DNA from 2 places in the Kosakonia sacchari SP1 genome. Region 1 is predicted to be linked to the other one. Evidence: riboswitches for the same ligand, from Rfam matches in the RefSeq annotation. Region 1 holds a riboswitch; the other holds the start of a gene.
What was found. Region 1 has a riboswitch for thiamine pyrophosphate ahead of thiM (hydroxyethylthiazole kinase). Riboswitches for the same ligand answer to the same signal wherever they lie in the genome.
Positions count from the first base shown of each region.

Region 1 (5,784 bases):
TTCACAAAAGGTTACGGAAATGTGATGAGGATCGGGAAGGGAATTGAGCAGAAATGAAATGCCGTTTTTAGTTTACCCTCCCCGCCGGGGAGGGTAATGGCGCATCAGGCAATGGTCACTTTCTCGTCAAGATAGACATCCTGCACGGCGTTAATCAGCTTCACGCCGTCGGCCATGGTTTTCTTAAACGCTTTACGGCCAAGGATCAGTCCCATGCCGCCCGCGCGTTTGTTGATAACCGCCGTACGAACGGCGTCGCCGAGATCGGTATCACCGCCCGCCGCGCCGCCGGAGTTAATCAGCCCGGCACGGCCCATGTAGCAGTTCGCCAGCTGGTAACGCACCAGGTCAATCGGGTTGTCGCTGGTCAGCTTGCTGTAAACGCGCTCGTCGGTGTAACCGAAATTCACCGCTTTGTAGCCGCCGTTATTTTCCGCCATTTTCTGCTTCACAATATCCGCGCCAATGGTGGCGGCAATGTGGTTCGCCTGGCCGGTTAAATCGGCGGAAACATGATAATCAACGCCATCTTTCTTGAACGCCGAATTACGCAGGTACGCCCACAAGACGGTGACCATGCCAAGTTCATGCGCGCGTTCAAAGGCGGCGGATATCTCCTCAATCTGGCGGCGAGACTCCTGCGAGCCGAAGTAAATTGTCGCCCCGACGGCGACCGCGCCCATATTGAACGCCTGCTCGACGCTGGCATACAGCGTCTGGTCATATTCGGTGGGGTAGCTGAGCGTTTCGTTGTGGTTCAGTTTGACAAGGAAGGGAATGCGGTGCGCGTAACGGCGCGAAACCGACGCCAGCACGCCGTAAGTGGATGCCACGCAGTTACAACCCGCTTCAATCGCCAGCTCGACAATGTTCTTCGGATCGAAGTAAAGCGGGTTGGCGGCAAACGACGCGCCCGCCGAGTGCTCGATGCCCTGGTCGACCGGCAAAATAGACAGATAGCCCGTGCCCGCCAGCCGCCCGTGGTTATACAGCGTCTGCATATTTCGCAGCACCGCTGGCGGGCGGTTGTTGTCGACCATCACGCGATCCACATAATCGTGTCCTGGCAAATAAAGCTGGTCAGCGGGGATGGTCATACAACGGTGTTGCAGAAGGCTGTCGGCGTCTTTGCCAAGTAACTGCACAATATCAGTCATAGCTATGCTCCCGTAAGCTTCGCGCAAAGCGAATTGGATTATCCTTACCTGCCTGACGGCAGGCAGAGATAAGCCTGGTTCTCTCTCGTCAGATTTTCCACCATTGCAACTTTTTTCAGCATAATCTGCTGGCACGTTTCGTATACCGGTTTACCACCACTGGTGAAAGTGATGTACCGGGCCAATGCCGTGCCCCACTTCCAGCGTATCCGCCTGCGCCAGCGCCGCCGTTAACCACTGTTTTGCTTCCACCACGGTGGATGCCCAGTCGTTATGGCGCGGGCGCAGCGCCGCCAGCGCGGCGGAGAGCGTGCAGCCCGTGCCGTGGGTATTTTTCGTTTTCACGCGCGGGGTGGTAAAGCGCAGCGCCCCGTCGCGGGTAAATAGCCAGTCCGGGCTTTCAGCGTCATCCAGATGGCCGCCTTTCATCAACACCGCTTCGCAGCCGAGCGCCAGCAGCGCTTCGCCCTGCGCATGCATCTCCTGTTCGCTGCGGGCATGTGGCTCATCAAGCAGCGCGGCGGCTTCCGGCAAATTAGGCGTAATAAGTGAAACCTGTGGCAGCAAATGCTGACGCAGCGCAGCGACCGCTGAGGGCGATAACAGCGGGTCGCCACTTTTGGCGAGCATCACCGTATCCAGCACCACATTGCGTACCTGGTAGCGACGCAGTCGCTCCGCGACCGCTTCAACAATGTCCGTTTCCGCCAGCATGCCGATTTTGGTGGTGTCGATACGCACGTCGCTGAGCACGGAATCAAGCTGCGCGGCGACAAAGTCGGGTTCAATGCGATACACCGACTGCACGCCACGGGTGTTTTGCGCCACCAGCGCGGTGATCACCGAACAACCGTATGCGCCCAGCGCCGAAAAGGTTTTCAGATCCGCCTGAATACCCGCCCCACCGCTGGGGTCGGTACCAGCAATGGTTAACGCGTTGATGCGTTTCATGCATTGCCTCCCAGCGCGTACAGCGCATCCAGAAAGGCGGGAACAAAACTGCCCGGTCCGGTGCTTTTCGCGCAGGCCAGGCTACCGGCTTGTGCCATAAACGCGCAGGCCGCGGCGACATTCTCCAGCTTATCGCCCGGCAGCGCGCAACTGGCAGCCACCACCGCCGAGAGTGCGCAGCCGGTGCCAACCACGCGTGTCATCAGCACATCACCGCCGGTGACCAACAGCACGCGCGGGCCATCAGTGATGTAATCCACTTCGCCGCTTACCGCGACAATCGCCCCGCTTTGCCGCGCCAGCGCCTGCGCCGCAGGCAGTGCCGCGCTGGCGGTGTCGGTGGTATCCACGCCGCGCCCGCCTGCGCTCATACCGGCCAGCGCGAGGATTTCCGAAGCATTCCCCCGGATCGCCGCCGGGCGCAGCGCCAGCAGTTGCTGGCAGAATTCCGTGCGTAGCGTGAGCGCACCAACGGCGACGGGATCAAGTGTCCAGGGTTTATGTGCGGCATTCGCGCTCTCCACCGCCAGACGCATAGCTGTGGCGCGATCGCGCGTCAAAGTGCCCACATTGATGAGCAGCGCATCGGCGATAGCGCTGAACTGCGGCGCTTCTTCGCTATCAATCACCATCGCGGGTGATGCGCCAAGCGCCAGCAGCACGTTAGCGGTAAAGGTTTGTACGACGTCATTGGTCATACAGTGCACCAGGGGAGAACGGCGGCGGAATTGCTGTAACGCATGTGCGAGTTGCACACGATCAAGCAGGTCAGGTTGCATGGTTTCGCTCCTGCCCGGCGTGAAGAAGGGATGCCGGGCAGGCATCTGACTTCCCTACGCTGGCATTATCCAGATCAGGTGGTACGGGTATTTCTCAGCCTTCACAAAGAAGGGCACCCCGAGTCATTTAAAACAAATTCAACTACTTGCGATTAACGTCCCGTTAATCCCTGTTCAGGATCATGCCAGCGGGAAGCCAAAGACACAACCCTTAAAAATGCACTGTGTCCCAACTTGGGTCCCAAGTTGTGGCTCACAACGGTAAACTTCAAATACAAAAAAGGCCGGGTTTCCCCAGCCTCAAGAGCACCATTGAAGGCGATTTCACAACCCTACTTACCTAGGTATGCTCTTACTTTAGCGGTGCCATTACCGACAGCCTTGACAGCAGCCCTGAGCTGAGATTCAGTAACACCCAATGCTTGGGTCCAATACTTCACTTCCCAAGATTCACTCAAATTGATGAAATTTTTATCTTCCGGCTGCCGACGCTGTAAGTTATCTACCATTTGATATGTCCTGAGTATCACAGGCTTATGCCTGCAAAATGGTTATATTGCTTTGCATAGCCACTGTAAATGTTCAAGTTTCACACAATTGATACTGATCATAGAACCAGTAGAAAACATTTATCGAACTTGCTTAATCTGCCGTTTCGCTACTACTATAACCACTATATATTGTGGTTTTCATGATAGATATACAATATATCCCATCACTCATACTGTGAATAGGTGTTCCAATGGCAAAGAATGATAAACAATCTTCTAATGATGTAGCTCATCTGGCAGCAGAGATCCTTAACGACCCAAACGCCTCTGCAATTCAGAAAAGTTTAGCTGGATCTGTATTGTCCCAGACGGGCACTAAAAACCAGACTGGCGCTGATATGGAAGCAAAAGCATCCGCAGCATTGAAGAATCCGCGCTCCAGCGATACGACAAAAACGTTAGCTGGTTCGGTTGTTTCTCAATCAAATAAAAAGCGTTAAAAAAAGCCGGGATTGACCCGGCTCTTATCCCTCCCCAAATTGTGGGGTCATGATCAAAGAGTGCCCTTCTGTGCTCTTCTGGAAATATATCTCCACAGTTTTGGGACAGTTGCCAGGCATGGTAACCAGACCTCCAAATGAGAATGTTTATTATTAGCAAATATCCAAAGGGCGACCCGAAGAGACTCTCTGTACGCGCCGCTGTGGCTACTTCTCCCCTCTCCCTATAGAATCACATTACCTACCACATGCATCGCCTCAGAGGCGTTAGAAGCCGCTTATATTGAGCATTGTAAAAACGATAATGGAGAAAGGCCTAACTTGGTCACTATTTGGACAGACATTTAACATAATGGTCCTTATGCGTATATTTTTAACATCCACGCAACAGGTTAGACCTGAACTCTTTTAGGTAGTACGCCTCCCCGGCGCTGTGTATGCTTCATAACTGTATATCTTCCCCTCCCTCCGGGCCACATTCTACATAGTAAACTGTAAATCTGATCCGCCTGTGAGTAACGTCACTCTCCTGTGGATAACTCCCACGCACTAACCCCAAAAACCACCCTTTCGAGGTTTCCGCCTCTTTAGGCCCTTTCTTGCGGCAAAAATACAAAAAGGGTTTAGGGTGGTGGCTACCGCCCGGCGAAGATGGGAATCAATCTCAAATGATAATTTGTATCATTTGATACAGGAATTTTCTCCCAAGAAAAAATTTTATGGCGGAGCCAGTAAAATGTTACACACCACGACTTTGTAATTATAATTTAATCACAAATAAATCAAATACATAAAGATACTGAGGGAGTCCCATCTATGCACGATTGTTTAGTTTGCAACCTCAATTACCCCGGTTTCTTTGGCACATACCGCGCATTTAAAACGATTTGTTAGAGGGTATTTACAGGCAATAAAAAGGCTCCCACCAGGGGAGCCTTTCTTGTATGGGCCTTAGTTCTGGCCCCCTTGCATCAGCATATTGAATGCAAATTGTTGATTATTCTCCACCTCAGATTTAACGAGATCTTTAATTTTACCCTCCCGAACTTGGACGTTCACGTTAACATTCAAAGGTTGCTGGAGCCACGCTGGTGGCGTCATTAGCGGATTGCCTACCGTATCAACTTTAAGTTGTGGAGGCGTAATCGTTGGTGTAGGCGGAACATAACCCGGATTGGAGTAAGAACTTACCCAGCCATCGGTTTTGTCCGCTGGTTTGGCAAAGTCTGGGTTGGTTGGGAGGTCTGGGCTATGGATGAAATCCCACATTTTACCCAGCGGGCTATCTTTCTTCAGATTGCCTCCGGCTGTGGTGTCCTGCCCATACATGGCGTCGTTAGCGTCCATGACTTTATCCCAGGCATAATCCCCACCTACCGAACCGATCGCAGTGGCCCAGCCCACTGCACCGCCCCCCAGTGCTGCAAACTTGCCAAACTTGCCGACTTTTGGCCCACGGCCTGTTTTGGTCGGTTTATCTTTGCCCTTGCCGTCCGGCCCTTCCCCACCAGATCCGCCAGTCGTAGCAGCTTCAATGCCACCAATAGCGGCGATCCCTTTCATGACCCCCAACAGCTTTGTAAGCGGGTTGAGCATGGTCAACAACCATTTAAAGGCCCCGCCCAACTTCCAGATAGAGCCAGCGAACAGAGCCACCCCTGCGGCGTAAGCTGCCATTTCACCAAAGGCTTTAAGCTGCTCACCAGAGATACCCATCTTGCTGGCGTAAAACTCAATGATCCGGGCAACCAAAACAACGGTATCGTGAAGCTCTAAGAATGCATCAGTTGCACCCTCTACAATCTGCCCCGCGATATGTCCGAAGAATTCCAGCGTATCACCGGATCCATCGATAGCGGCAGAAATAGAGTTAAACATGGTGGTCAATGAGTTACCGAAACCCGAA
Region 1 is NZ_CP007215.2:1,700,525-1,706,308, reverse strand. It holds gene fbaB (class I fructose-bisphosphate aldolase) at 105-1,157, opposite strand; gene thiD (bifunctional hydroxymethylpyrimidine kinase/phosphomethylpyrimidine kinase) at 1,308-2,108, opposite strand; gene thiM (hydroxyethylthiazole kinase) at 2,105-2,887, opposite strand; TPP riboswitch at 2,922-3,018, opposite strand; gene C813_RS31055 (DUF3606 domain-containing protein) at 3,220-3,396, opposite strand; gene C813_RS46340 (hypothetical protein) at 3,630-3,878, shown strand; gene C813_RS47505 (hypothetical protein) at 4,830-5,784, opposite strand, start outside.

Region 2 (5,784 bases), 2.4 Mb from region 1:
CGGGAAAACTTCGGCTGCGGTTCGTCACGTGAACACGCGCCGTGGGCGTTGACTGATTACGGTTTCAAAGTGGTGATTGCGCCAAGTTTCGCCGACATTTTCTACGGCAACAGCTTTAACAACCAACTGCTGCCGGTAACGTTGAGCGATCAAGAAGTGGATGAGCTCTTTACGCTGGTGCAGAGCAATCCGGGCATTACCTTTGAAGTGGATCTGGAAGCCCAGGTAGTGAAAGCGGGCGGGAAGTCTTACAGCTTCTCGATTGACGCCTTCCGCCGCCACTGCATGTTGAACGGTCTGGACAGCATTGGTCTGACATTACAACACGACGATGCCATCGCCGCTTACGAAAACAAACAGCCCGCTTTTATGCGCTAGTGCATACAAGGCCCGGTCTCCGGGCCTTTTTCGCTTACACATCTTTAACGCGGCTGGTCAGCCACAGCGTTACCACCGAAATCGCCGCAATGCCGATATAAACCGCGCCGTGACCATAGCTTTGCGCCAGCGCGCCCTGAATCACCCCGGCTAGGATCACACCGGTCGAAATACTGTTGGTAAATAGCGTTGTCGCCGAACCTGCCCGCCCTGGCATTAGATCCTGAAACCACAACATGCCAATCCCGGCGATAATGCCGATAAACACCGCATTAAACAGTTGCAGGGAAAGTAACGCCGTCTGGCTGTGGAAAAAAATCAGGCCGATGTAGAACAGCACACCCGCCGCGACAGCGGTGACCATCATGCGCCGTTTGCCAATACGTTTAACAAAAAATCCTGCCAGGATCATCGCTGGGATCTCCAGCCCTGCCGCTGTACCCATTAAAATCCCGGCCAGTTTGTTGGGCAACCCTAATTCCAGGCTGATCCACAGCGGCATATCAATGATGTACATGGTGTTGCAGGTCCACATCAGCGTGGAGGCAATAAACAGCATGCGTACATTTTTATCGCTCCAGCCGCTGACCTGCGTCACCGCCACGTCGGCGGGTTGTTCAACACGCGCCACCGAAGGCAACCAGAACGCCACCAGCACCAGGCTGATAACAAAAATCCCGGCGGCAATGGAAAACATAGCGGTAAAGCCATAATTCAGCGCCAGCATAAACGCCAGCGGTGGGCCAATCACCCACGCCAGCGAGAGTTGCGCACGCATGACAGAACTGAACATCACCACTTCGCGTGCGGAACTGTCCGCATACTCGCGCGCCAGTGCGAAAAGCTGCGGCATGGCGGTATTTGCCAGCGACGCCAGCAGCACACCGCAGGTGATAAGCGTCAGATAGTGGCGGTTAAAGGCGAATAACAGCGCATTGCCCACTGCCATCAGGCAACAAAAGAGGATCAACTTGCGCCTGTCGCCCTGGTTGTCGGATCGTTTTGCCAGCCCAAGGCTGACAGCGATCCCGGCAATGGCGTTGACGGTATAAAACAGCCCGACCCAGAACGGCTCAGCACCCACTTCCCGGCTCAGAAACAGGCTGAGCGTCGGTGCCTGTAGCGCTCCGGCAACTCCCATCATAAAGGCGACGATCATAAAAGCGACGTAAACGCCATTAAGGCGGCGTCCCATCGTCATTAACCAGAGCATGGAGATTTCCTTGTTAAAACGGGAAAAAGTGAAAGCCTAAAAGGCGCCCGCCAGCATAAACGAAAAAAGCCAGCAAAAAACGTTTTGCTGGCGGGTGCATTCGCACTTAATACTCAGTCACACATAATGTCGGCGATTCAGTCCTTCGAGACCGGCGTTGTCACTTCCCACTGCATCAGCTCTTCCAGCATTTTCAGGCGCTGGCGTGCGCTCAGACGAGCGAGCCAGCCCGCATCCTGCGTGGCGCGAAAATAGTCCAGATAAAACCGTCGTAGGGATGATCTCTGCATATGACCTCCTCGCTTTCATCGCAGAGAAGTATTGGCTTAATATAGGGATAAATAAATTGCTGAGTTTTCATCAGGAGTTCCCCTTTTATGTCGTCCGGCCGCCTGCAACAACAGTTCATCCGTCTGTGGCAATGCTGCGATGGGAAGTCACAAGAAACCACACTCAACGAGCTGGCGGAGCTGCTTAGCTGTTCTCGCCGCCACATGCGCACCTTGCTTAACACCATGCAGGCGCGCGGCTGGCTGACATGGGATGCGGAAGCCGGCCGCGGCAAACGTTCGCGGCTCACCTTCCTTTATACCGGCCTTGCACTCCAGCAACAGCGCGCCGAAGACCTGCTGGAGCAGGATCGTATCGATCAACTGGTGCAACTGGTCGGTGATAAAAAGGCGGTGCGTCAGATGCTGGTTTCGCATCTCGGCCGCAGTTTTCGCCAGGGGCGACATATCCTGCGGGTGCTTTACTACCGTCCACTGCGTAACCTGCTGCCAGGTAGCGCATTGCGTCGTTCCGAAACCCATATAGCGCGACAAATCTTCAGTGCGCTAACGCGCATAAATGAGGAAAACGGGGAACTGGAAGCGGATATTGCTCACCACTGGAAGCTGATTTCCCCTTTGCACTGGCGATTTTATTTACGCCCCGGCATTCATTTTCACCATGGCCGCGAGCTGGAAATGAGCGATGTGATTGCTTCTCTGGAGCGCGCCACCGCCCTGCCGCTCTATTCGCACATCTACGAAGTACTCTCACCGACGCCCTGGACGCTGGATATTCATCTCAGCCAGCCAGATAACTGGCTACCGTGGTTGATGGGTCATGTGCCCGCCATGATTTTGCCGCGTGAATGGAACACGATGAGCAACTTCGCCAGCCAGCCGATTGGCACCGGCCCTTACGCGGTGACGCGCAATACCACTAACCAGCTAAAAATCCACGCCTTTGATGACTACTTCGGCTTTCGTGCCTTGATCGATGAAGTCAACGTCTGGGTGTTGCCGGACCTGAGCGATGAACCGACCAGCGGCCTGACACTTGAAGGGCCAACCGACGGCGAAAAAGCGGTGGAAAGCCGCCTCGAAGAGGGCTGTTATTACCTGCTGTTTGATGCGCGTTCCAGCCGTGGCGCGAATCCGGCGGTCAGAGAGTGGGTCAGCCATGTGCTCTCGCCCACCAATCTGTTGTGGCACGCCAATGAGCAGTATCAGCGTTACTGGTTCCCGGCTTACGGCCTGCTGCCGCGCTGGCACCATGCGCGCCCCGGCAGCGGTGAGAAACCGGCCGGTCTGGAAACGCTCACCATCACCTTCTACCGCGAACACAATGAGCACGAAGCGCTTGCCCGCACCATGAGCACGCTGCTGGCCGAACACGGCGTGAAGCTTATCGTGCAGGAAGTGGATTATGACGAATGGCACCGGGGCGAAGCCGGGAGCGATATCTGGCTCAACAGCGCCAATTTCACGCTGCCACTGGATTTTTCGGTGTTCGCCAACCTCTACGAAGTGCCGCTGCTACAGCACTGTATTCCGCTCGACTGGCAGGCGGATGTAGCAAAATGGCGCAACGGGGAGATGAATCTTGCCGTCTGGTCGCAGCAGTTGCTCGCCAGTAAAGCCATCGTACCGCTGATCCACCACTGGCTGAGGATTCAGGGACAGCGCACCATGCGCGGGCTGCGCATGAACACGCTGGGCTGGTTCGACTTTAAATCCGCCTGGTTTGCGCCACCGGATCCATAAGGCTTTCGCATTTTTTACCAAATCATTACAATAGCGGCGTTCTCAACGGGGTGCTGCGCCATGCGCGTGTGCTGAGAAATACCCGTCGAACCTGATCCGGATAACGCCGGCGAAGGGATTTGAGGCTGACTCTCAAAATCCTTTGCCACCCATTTTGAGGTGCAAAGTGTTAAAAAAATCACTGCCGTTCCTGCTGCTGATCGCAGCGCCTGTTTTTGCAAAACCCGTTCTGACCGTTTACACCTACGACTCCTTTTCTGCTGACTGGGGGCCAGGGCCTGCGGTAAAAAAAGCCTTTGAAAGCGACTGCAACTGCGAGCTGAAATTCGTGGCGCTGGAAGATGGCGTTTCGCTGCTTAACCGCCTGCGCATGGAAGGCAAAAACAGTAAAGCCGACGTGGTGCTGGGGCTGGATAACAACCTGCTTGAAGCTGCGACACAAACCAAACTGTTCGCCAAAAGCGGCGTCGCTACCGATGCGGTTAACGTGCCGGGCGGCTGGAAGAACGACACGTTTGTACCGTTCGACTACGGCTGGTTCGCGTTTGTCTACGATAAAAATAAACTGAAAAACCCGCCGAAAAGCCTGAAAGATCTGGTCGAAAGCGATCAGAAATGGCGCGTTATCTATGAAGATCCACGTACCAGCACGCCAGGCCTCGGCCTGCTGCTATGGATGCAGAAAGTCTATGGCGACAACGCGCCGCAAGCGTGGCAGAAACTGGCGGCCAAAACGGTCACCGTCACCAAAGGCTGGAGCGAAGCTTACGGCTTGTTCCTGAAAGGGGAAAGCGACCTGGTACTGAGCTACACCACCTCTCCGGCTTACCACATTATTGAAGAGAAGAAAGATAACTACGCGGCGGCGAATTTCAGCGAAGGTCACTATTTGCAGGTGGAAGTTGCCGCCCGTACCGCAGCCAGTAAACAGCCGGAACTGGCGGAAAAATTCCTGAAATTTATGGTGTCACCCGCGTTCCAGAACACTATCCCGAGCGGTAACTGGATGTACCCGGTGAGCAATGTCGCTTTACCGGCAGGCTTCGACCACCTGGTGAAACCGCAAACCTCGCTGGAATACTCTTCGCAGGAGGTAGCGAACCAGCGCGCAACATGGATTAATGCATGGCAACGCGCCGTCAGCCATTGATTGCTGGCTGGCTGCTGCCCGGCCTCACCGCCGCCACGTTGATGGTGGCGGTGGCGCTGGCCGCATTTCTGGCGCTGTGGCAAAACGCCCCGTTCAGCGGGCTGGCTGATTTTTTACAAGACAGCTACCTGTGGCATGTGGTGCGTTTCTCCTTCTGGCAGGCGTTTCTCTCCGCGCTGCTCTCTGTCGTACCGGCGATTTTCCTTGCCCGCGCGCTCTATCGGCGGCGTTTCCCTGGTCGTCTCGCCTTGCTACGCCTGTGCGCCATGACGCTGATCCTGCCGGTGCTGGTCGCCGTGTTCGGCATTCTCAGTGTGTATGGTCGCCAGGGCTGGCTGGCAACGCTCTGGCACGCGCTTGGCGTGGAGTGGACATTCTCGCCGTATGGCTTACAGGGCATTCTGCTGGCGCACGTCTTTTTTAATTTGCCGATGGCCTCGCGCCTGCTGCTACAAACGCTGGAGCAGATCCCTGGCGAGCAACGGCAACTGGCCGCACAGCTTGGTATGCGCGGCTGGGCATTCTTCCGTTTTGTCGAATGGCCGTGGTTACGTCGTCAGATCCCGCCAGTCGCCGCGCTGATTTTTATGCTCTGCTTCGCCAGTTTCGCCACCGTGCTGTCGCTGGGTGGCGGGCCGCAGGCTACCACCATTGAACTGGCAATCTACCAGGCGCTCAGCTTCGATTTTGATCCCGCCCGCGCGGCAATGCTGGCGCTGATCCAGATGATCTGCTGCCTCGGGCTGGTGCTACTGAGCCAACACATGAGCAAAGCGATCGCCGTGGGCAGTCATCAGATTACTGGCTGGCGCAACCCGGAAGATCGGCTGTTCAGCAAGACCGCAGATATCATATTGATTGGGCTGGCTTTGTTATTACTGCTGCCGCCGTTGCTGGCGGTGATTGTCGATGGCCTCAATCTGAGCCTGGTGAAAGTGCTGGCCGAGCCTGTGTTGTGGCAAGCGGTATGGACATCACTGCGCATCGCTCTGGGCGCGGGGCTATTGTGT
Region 2 is NZ_CP007215.2:4,062,307-4,068,090, forward strand. It holds gene leuD (3-isopropylmalate dehydratase small subunit) at 1-378, shown strand, start outside; gene C813_RS42185 (sugar efflux transporter) at 413-1,591, opposite strand; gene sgrT (glucose uptake inhibitor SgrT) at 1,729-1,881, opposite strand; gene sgrR (HTH-type transcriptional regulator SgrR) at 1,969-3,624, shown strand; TPP riboswitch at 3,661-3,760, shown strand; gene thiB (thiamine ABC transporter substrate binding subunit) at 3,791-4,774, shown strand; gene thiP (thiamine/thiamine pyrophosphate ABC transporter permease ThiP) at 4,750-5,784, shown strand, end outside.
Region 2: another riboswitch for thiamine pyrophosphate. It lies ahead of thiB (thiamine ABC transporter substrate binding subunit); the one in region 1 lies ahead of thiM (hydroxyethylthiazole kinase).